2 linked regions of the Microbaculum marinisediminis genome follow. The protein of the gene in region 2 interacts with the protein of the main gene of each other region in a pairwise test. Links are inferred from orthologs where the notes say so. Each region holds a gene or a part of one and is shown on either strand. Other genes may lie near its edges.

The links.
Region 1: the proteins of MUB46_RS09820 (region 2) and MUB46_RS21445 interact in binary tests that used the Escherichia coli proteins (3 or more experiments, as listed by UniProt). The link is inferred for Microbaculum marinisediminis from one-to-one orthologs.

The regions. Positions count from the first base shown.
Region 1 is NZ_JALIDZ010000012.1:104,885-107,719, reverse strand. It holds MUB46_RS21445 (P-II family nitrogen regulator), read right to left. Parts: upstream 1,670-2,835; coding sequence 1,331-1,669; downstream 1-1,330. Other genes in the region: MUB46_RS21440 (NAD(P)H-hydrate dehydratase), read left to right, coding at 1,918-2,835; glnA (type I glutamate--ammonia ligase), read right to left, coding at 1-1,211. UniProt on the Escherichia coli protein: P-II indirectly controls the transcription of the glutamine synthetase gene (glnA). P-II prevents NR-II-catalyzed conversion of NR-I to NR-I-phosphate, the transcriptional activator of GlnA. When P-II is uridylylated to P-II-UMP, these events are reversed.
Region 2 is NZ_JALIDZ010000004.1:198,321-202,283, reverse strand. Bases 1-3,447 are described here. They hold MUB46_RS09820 ([protein-PII] uridylyltransferase), read left to right. Parts: upstream 1-400; coding sequence 401-3,247; downstream 3,248-3,447. Other genes in these bases: murJ (murein biosynthesis integral membrane protein MurJ), read left to right, coding at 3,314-3,447; mutS (DNA mismatch repair protein MutS), read left to right, coding at 1-404. In the rest of the region: more of murJ, read left to right, coding at 3,448-3,963.

The sequences.
Region 1 (2,835 bases), on a different replicon or contig from region 2:
TCCTCCGGCGGCAGGTCGTAGAGGTTCTTGTCCATCGCGTCGCCCGGATCGATCTTGTTCTTGATGCCGTCGAGACCGGCCATCAACAGGGCGCTGAAGCACAGGTAGGGGTTCGCGCCCGGATCGGGGAAGCGGATCTCGACGCGCTTGGCCTTCGGCGAGGAGGCAACCGGGATGCGGCAGCTGGCCGAGCGGTTCCGCGCCGAGTAGGCGAGGAGCACCGGCGCCTCGTAGCCCGGCACCAGCCGCTTGTAGGAGTTGGTCAGCGGGTTGGTGAAGGCGTTGATGGCCTTGGCGTGCTTCAGGATGCCGCCGATGTAGTAGAGGCACTGCTCGGACAGGCCGGCGTACTTCTTGCCGGCAAAGACCGGCTTGCCGCTCTTCCAGATCGACTGGTGCACGTGCATGCCCGAGCCGTTGTCGCCGAAGATCGGCTTCGGCATGAAGGTGGCCGACTTGCCGTAGGCGTTGGCGACCTGATGCACGACGTACTTGTAGATCTGCATCTTGTCGGCGTTGCGGGTCAGCGTGTCGAACTTCATGCCGAGCTCGTGCTGGGCCGCGCCGACCTCGTGGTGGTGCTTCTCGACGGACACGCCCATGGAGGCCATGACCGAGAGCATCTCGGAGCGCATGTCCTGGGCGGAGTCGACCGGGGGAACCGGGAAGTAGCCGCCCTTGGTGCGCGGACGGTGGCCGAGGTTGCCGGCCTCATACTCGGTGCCGGTGTTCGACGGCAGCTCCGAGGAATCGATGGCGAAACCGGTATTGTAGGGGCTGACAGAGAAGCGGACGTCGTCGAACACGAAGAACTCGGCCTCGGGACCGACGAAGCAGGTGTCGCCGACCTTGGTCTGCTTCAGATAGGCCTCGGCCTTCCTGGCGGTCGACCGCGGATCGCGGTCATAGGCCTCGCCCGTCGACGGCTCCAGGACATCGCACATGATGGCGAGCGTGGGCGCGGCGAAGAACGGGTCGAGATGCGCCGTCTCGGGGTCGGGCATCAGCGTCATGTCGGACTCGTTGATCGCCTTCCAGCCGGCAATCGACGAGCCGTCGAACATGACGCCCTCGGCGAACATGTCCTCATCGACGACGGCGATGTCCATCGTGACGTGCTGCATCTTGCCCCGCGGATCGGTGAACCGCAGGTCGACGAACTTGACGTCGTTCTCTTTGATCGACTTGAGAACGGACTTAGCTTCAGCCATTTGACTACCTCTTTAATTTCCAGCTGGATCCTGGGTCTGGTTGGGATTTGGCGCCGGTGCTCGTGGTCTGAACTGTCGCGAAACGCGGTTCGATCCCGGTCGGGCGCCGGTTTCTCCGATCAGATGGCGTCCACGCCGCGCTCTCCCGTGCGGATGCGGATGGCGTCCTCGATGGTCGAAATGAAGATCTTGCCGTCGCCGATGCGGCCCGTCTGCGCCGCCTTCTGGATGGCTTCCACCGCCTTGTCGATCTGGTCGTCGCCGAGGACGACCTCGACCTTCACCTTCGGCAGAAAATCGACGACATATTCGGCGCCCCGATAGAGCTCCGTATGGCCTTTCTGGCGACCGAACCCCTTGGCCTCGGTCACGGTAATGCCTTGCAGCCCCACTTCCTGCAGGGCCTCCTTTACCTCGTCTAGTTTGAACGGCTTGATGATAGCCTCGATTTTTTTCATCTGGACGTGACTCCTAGCGTGGGGCTTCCTGATCGGAGGGATGCCCGGCATTCGGTTAGCATGGCTTGTGCCAAATCCGCGTAATAAAAAATACGGTGTGTTTTCAAGGGGATGTGACAGGGTGCCTGTGAAACGGGCATTCTACTCCGGAAATGTGGGATGAAAAAACAGGCAACCGCACAAGAAATGGTCAAGCCGATGGGTCTCCGTGGAGGTATCGGGTGAACGAACTGCTGACGACCATCCAGATGGGGGAGGCCGACCGCCTGACGATTGAAGGCGGCGTTCCCGGCGAAATTTTGATGGAAAACGCCGGCTGCGCGGTCGCCGCCGCGACCCTGGCGCTGAACCGGGGGCGCGAGGTTCTGGTTCTGTGCGGTCCGGGGAACAATGGTGGCGATGGTTTCGTCGCCGCGCGGCATCTGGCGGCGGCGGGCCGCAGGGTGCGCGTCGCGTTGCTGGGCGATCCGTCGCGGCTGACGGGCGATGCGGCCGAAATGGCCGCGCGCTGGACCGGCGCGGTCGAGCCGCTTTCGGCCGACAGCATCGGCAAGGCCGGGGTCATTGTCGACGCGCTGTTCGGCGCCGGGCTCTCCAAGCCGATCGAGGGGCCCGTCGCCGCGGTGGTCGCGGCGATCAACCGATCGCAGGTACCGGTCGTGGCCGTCGACGTGCCCTCGGGGGTGGACGGAACCAGCGGCGAAATCCGAGGCGTTGCGGTGCGGGCGACGCGAACCGTCACCTTCTTCCGTCTCAAGCCGGGGCATCTTCTGCTGCCGGGGCGCGAGCTCTGCGGGGAGCTGAAACTGGCCCAAATCGGCATCGAAGACGGCGTCCTGGAGGAAATCGCCCCCGAAACATACGCGAACGGGCCGCGATTGTGGGGGGATCGCCTGCCGCGCCCGCGTCCACAGAGCCACAAATACGATCGTGGCCACGCCCTGGTGGTCAGCGGTGGGCCCTGGAACACCGGCGCGGCACGCCTGTCCGCCCGCGCGGCCCTGCGCATCGGTGCCGGACTGGTCACCGTCGCAAGTCCGACCGCGGCGCTGCCGTCGAATGCCGCCCATCTCACCGCCGTGATGTTGACCGAGGCCGAGGGGGTGGCGGGGCTGGCGCGCGCGCTCGAGGACGCGCGCCGCAACGCGGTGCTGATCGGTCCGGCG
Region 2 (3,963 bases):
TGGCGCGCCTGCACAACGCCACCGTCCGGGTCAAGGAGTGGAAGGGCGAGGTGGTGTTCCTGCACGAGGTGGTGCCCGGCGCCGCCGACCGCTCCTACGGCATCCAGGTCGCCAAGCTCGCCGGCCTGCCCGCGCCGGTGCTGAGCCGCGCCCGCGAGGTTCTGGAGCGGCTGGAGGAGACCGATCGCCGCGCCGGCGCCGCCGGCCTTACCGACGATCTGCCGCTGTTCGCCACCCACGTGCGATCGGCCGCCGCGGCGCCGGTGCCGCCCGCGAATGCCGCGCTCGTGCAAAGGCTGGGCGGCGTCTCGCCCGACGAGCTGACGCCGCTTCAGGCGCTCGAGATGCTATATGAGCTGAAACGTCTCGCCGAGACCGGAGGGGACGGTCAGGACGCCGGATGAACAAGCGCTTGACGAACAAGTCGGCTCGCAACCTCGCCGAAATCGCCGATCCGGACGCCCTGGCCGGCGAGCTGGCGGACTTGTTCGAAAAGCACGGCGCCGGCAACGACTTCCGCGCCGCCATGCTCGCCCACCTGAAGGCGTTCAGGGCGCGCGGCCACGAGACGATCGAGACATGGCTGTCTGAGGACGGTCGCGGCCTGGACTGCGCGCGCCGCATCGGCGCGCTGCAGGACGCGATCATCCAGGGCATCTACGCCTTCACCACCAGCCATCTCTATCCCGTCACCAATCCCTCGTCGTCGGAGCGGCTGTCGGTGATCGCGGTCGGCGGCTACGGCCGCGCCACCATGGCGCCGGGCTCCGATGTCGATCTCCTGTTCGTACTGCCCTACAAGAAGACCGCCTGGAGCGAGAGCGTCTGCGAGCAGATGCTCTACACGCTGTGGGACATGGAGCTGAAGGTCGGCCACGCGGTGCGCACCGTCGATGATTGCGTGCGTCTGTCGAACGCCGACATGACCATCCGCACCTCGATCCTCGACGCCCGCTTCATCTGCGGCGACCGCGAATTGTTCGACGAGCTCGAAGATCGCTTCCAGGCCGATGTCGTCGCCGGTACGGGGCCGGAGTTCATCGAGGCCAAGCTCGCCGAGCGCGACGCCCGCCACACCCGCTCCGGCGAATCCCGCTATCTCGTCGAACCCAACGTCAAGGACGGCAAGGGCGGCCTGCGCGACCTCCAGACGCTGTTCTGGATCGGCAAGTACTTCTACGGCGCCGACAGCGGCGAGGACTTGGTCGAGGCCGGCGTCTTCGACAAGTCCGAATCCCGCCTGTTCCGCAAGTGCGAGGATTTCCTCTGGGCGGTGCGCTGCCACCTGCACTTCATGACCGGCCGCGCCGAGGAGCGGCTGACCTTCGACCTGCAGCGCGGCATGGCGACGAGGCTCGGCTACCTGCCGCATCCCGGCGTCCGCGACGTCGAGCGGTTCATGAAGCACTATTTCCTGGTGGCCAAGGACGTCGGCGACCTGACCCGCATCTTCTGCAACGCGCTGGAGGTGCAGCACGTCAAGCGCACGCAGGTGCTGTCGCGGTTCATGCAGCGCTTCCGCCGCCGCCGGCCGGGCAAGCTGTCGGACAGCGACGACTTCGTCATCGAATCCGACCGCCTCAACATCGCCGACGACTTCGCCTTCGAGCGCGATCCGGTCAATCTGATCCGGCTGTTCCATCTCGCCGACAAGTACAACATCCCGTTCCACCCCGAGGCGCTGAAGATCGCCCGGCGCTCGCTCAAGCTGATCGGTCCGAAGCTCAGGGAGAACGAGGAGGCCAACGCGCTGTTCCTCAAGATCCTTACCTCCCGCAACGATCCGGAGGTGGTGCTGCGCCGCATGAACGAGGCCGGCGTGCTCGGCCGCTTCATCCCGGATTTCGGCAAGATCGTCGCGCTCGTCCAGTTCAACATGTACCACCACTACACCGTCGACGAGCACCTGATCCGCTCCGTCGGCTTTCTGGCCGACATCGATCACGGCCGCCTCGCCGACGACCATCCGCTCGCCAACGAGATCATCCGCACGATCCGCAGCCGCGACGTGCTCTATCTGGCGCTGTTCCTGCACGACATCGCCAAGGGCCGCCCGGAGGACCATTCGATCGCTGGCGCCCGCGTCGCCCGCCGGCTCGCGCCGCGGCTCGGCTTCTCCGCCGCCGACACCGAGACCGTCGCCTGGCTGATCGAGCACCATCTCGACATGAGCATGATCGCCCAGTCGCGCGATCTCGCCGACCGCAAGACCATCGAGGACTTCGCCGCCACGGTGCAGAGCCTGGAGCGGCTGAAGCTTCTGCTGATCCTTACCGTCGCCGACATCCGCGCCGTCGGCCCCGGCGTCTGGAACGGCTGGAAGGGCCAGCTCCTGCGCACGCTCTATTACGAGACCGAGCCGGTGCTCGCCGGCGGACACAGCCAGGAGCAGCGGAAATTCCGCATCGAGTCGGCCCGCGCCCGCCTGCGCGAGGAGCTGGCCGATTGGCCGCAGGCCGAGTTCGACGCCTATTGTGAGCGCCACTATCCCGCCTACTGGGTGCGCACCGACCTGCCCCGCCAGATCGAGCACGCCCGCTTGCTGCATGCGATGGACGGCGAGGGTGGCAAGCTCGCGATCCGCGCCCGCCCCGACGAGTTCCGCGACATCACCGAGATCACGGTGTTCGCGCCCGACCACCCGCGGCTTCTCTCCATCATCGCCGGCGCCTGCGCCGCCTCGGGCGCCAATATCGTCGACGCGCAGATCTTCACCACCTCCGACGGCTATGCCCTCGACACCATCTTCGTGTCGCGCGCGCTGCCCGAGGACGCGGACGAGCGCCGCCGCGCCGAGCGGATCGGCAAGGTCATCGAGCAGGCGCTGGCGGGCCAGGTGAAGTTGCGCGATCTCGTCGGCCAGCGCGCCGTCGCCAAGGGGCGGATCCGCGCCTTTTCGGTGGAGCCGGACGTGCTCGTCAACAACACCTGGTCGAACCGCTACACCGTCATCGAGATGTCGGGCCTCGACCGCACCGGCCTGCTCTACCAGCTCACCGACGTGCTCGCGCGCCTCAACCTGAACATCGCCTCGGCCCATGTCGCCACCTTCGGCGAGCGCGCCGTCGACGTCTTCTACGTGACCGACCTGACCGGCCAGAAGATCACCAACGCCAACCGCCAGGCGGCGATCCGCCGCCGCCTGCTGCAGGTCTTCCAGCCCCAGAAGGAAGGCAGTAAGGAAACCAGTAAGGACGGTGGCAAGGACGGGGCTAGGTCCGGCGCCAGGGCGGGCGAGGCGGCATGACGCCGCCGATGACGGCGCGTCCCGTTTCGGATAGTGTCCCGCGCTCACGCGCCTGAAGGGTTTTCCATGGCACTGTTACGGCATTTCGCGACTGTCGGCGGCGGCACGATCGTAAGCCGCATTCTCGGCTTCGCCCGCGACGTGCTGACCGCCTCCGCGCTCGGCACCGGGCCGGTCGCCGACGCCTTCTTCGTCGCCTTCCGCCTGCCCAACCTGTTCCGCCGCATCTTCGCCGAGGGCGCGTTCAACGCCGCCTTCGTGCCGCTGTTCGCCAAGGCGCTGGAAGGCGAGGGCGCGCGCCAGGCCCGCCGCTTCGCCGAGGAATCGCTGGCCGCGCTCTTGTTCGCGCTGCTCGTGCTCACCGCGCTCGCCGAGATCGCCATGCCGGTGTTCATGCTGGTGCTGGCGCCCGGCTTCGTCGAGGATCCCGGCAAGTTCGGCCTCTCGGTGCTGCTGACCCGCATCACCTTTCCCTATCTCACCTTCATCTCGCTGGTGGCGCTCCTGTCGGGCGTGCTCAACGCGCTCGGCCGCTTCGCCGCCGCCGCCTTCGCCCCGGCCCTGCTCAACGCGGTGCTGATCGGCGCCCTGCTGACGATCCACGCGGTCCAGGCCGACGGCAGCGAGACCGCCGGCGTCTACCTGGCGATCGGCGTCTTCATCGCCGGCGTCGCCCAGCTTCTCATGCTCGGCTGGGCCGCCCGCCGCGCCGGCAT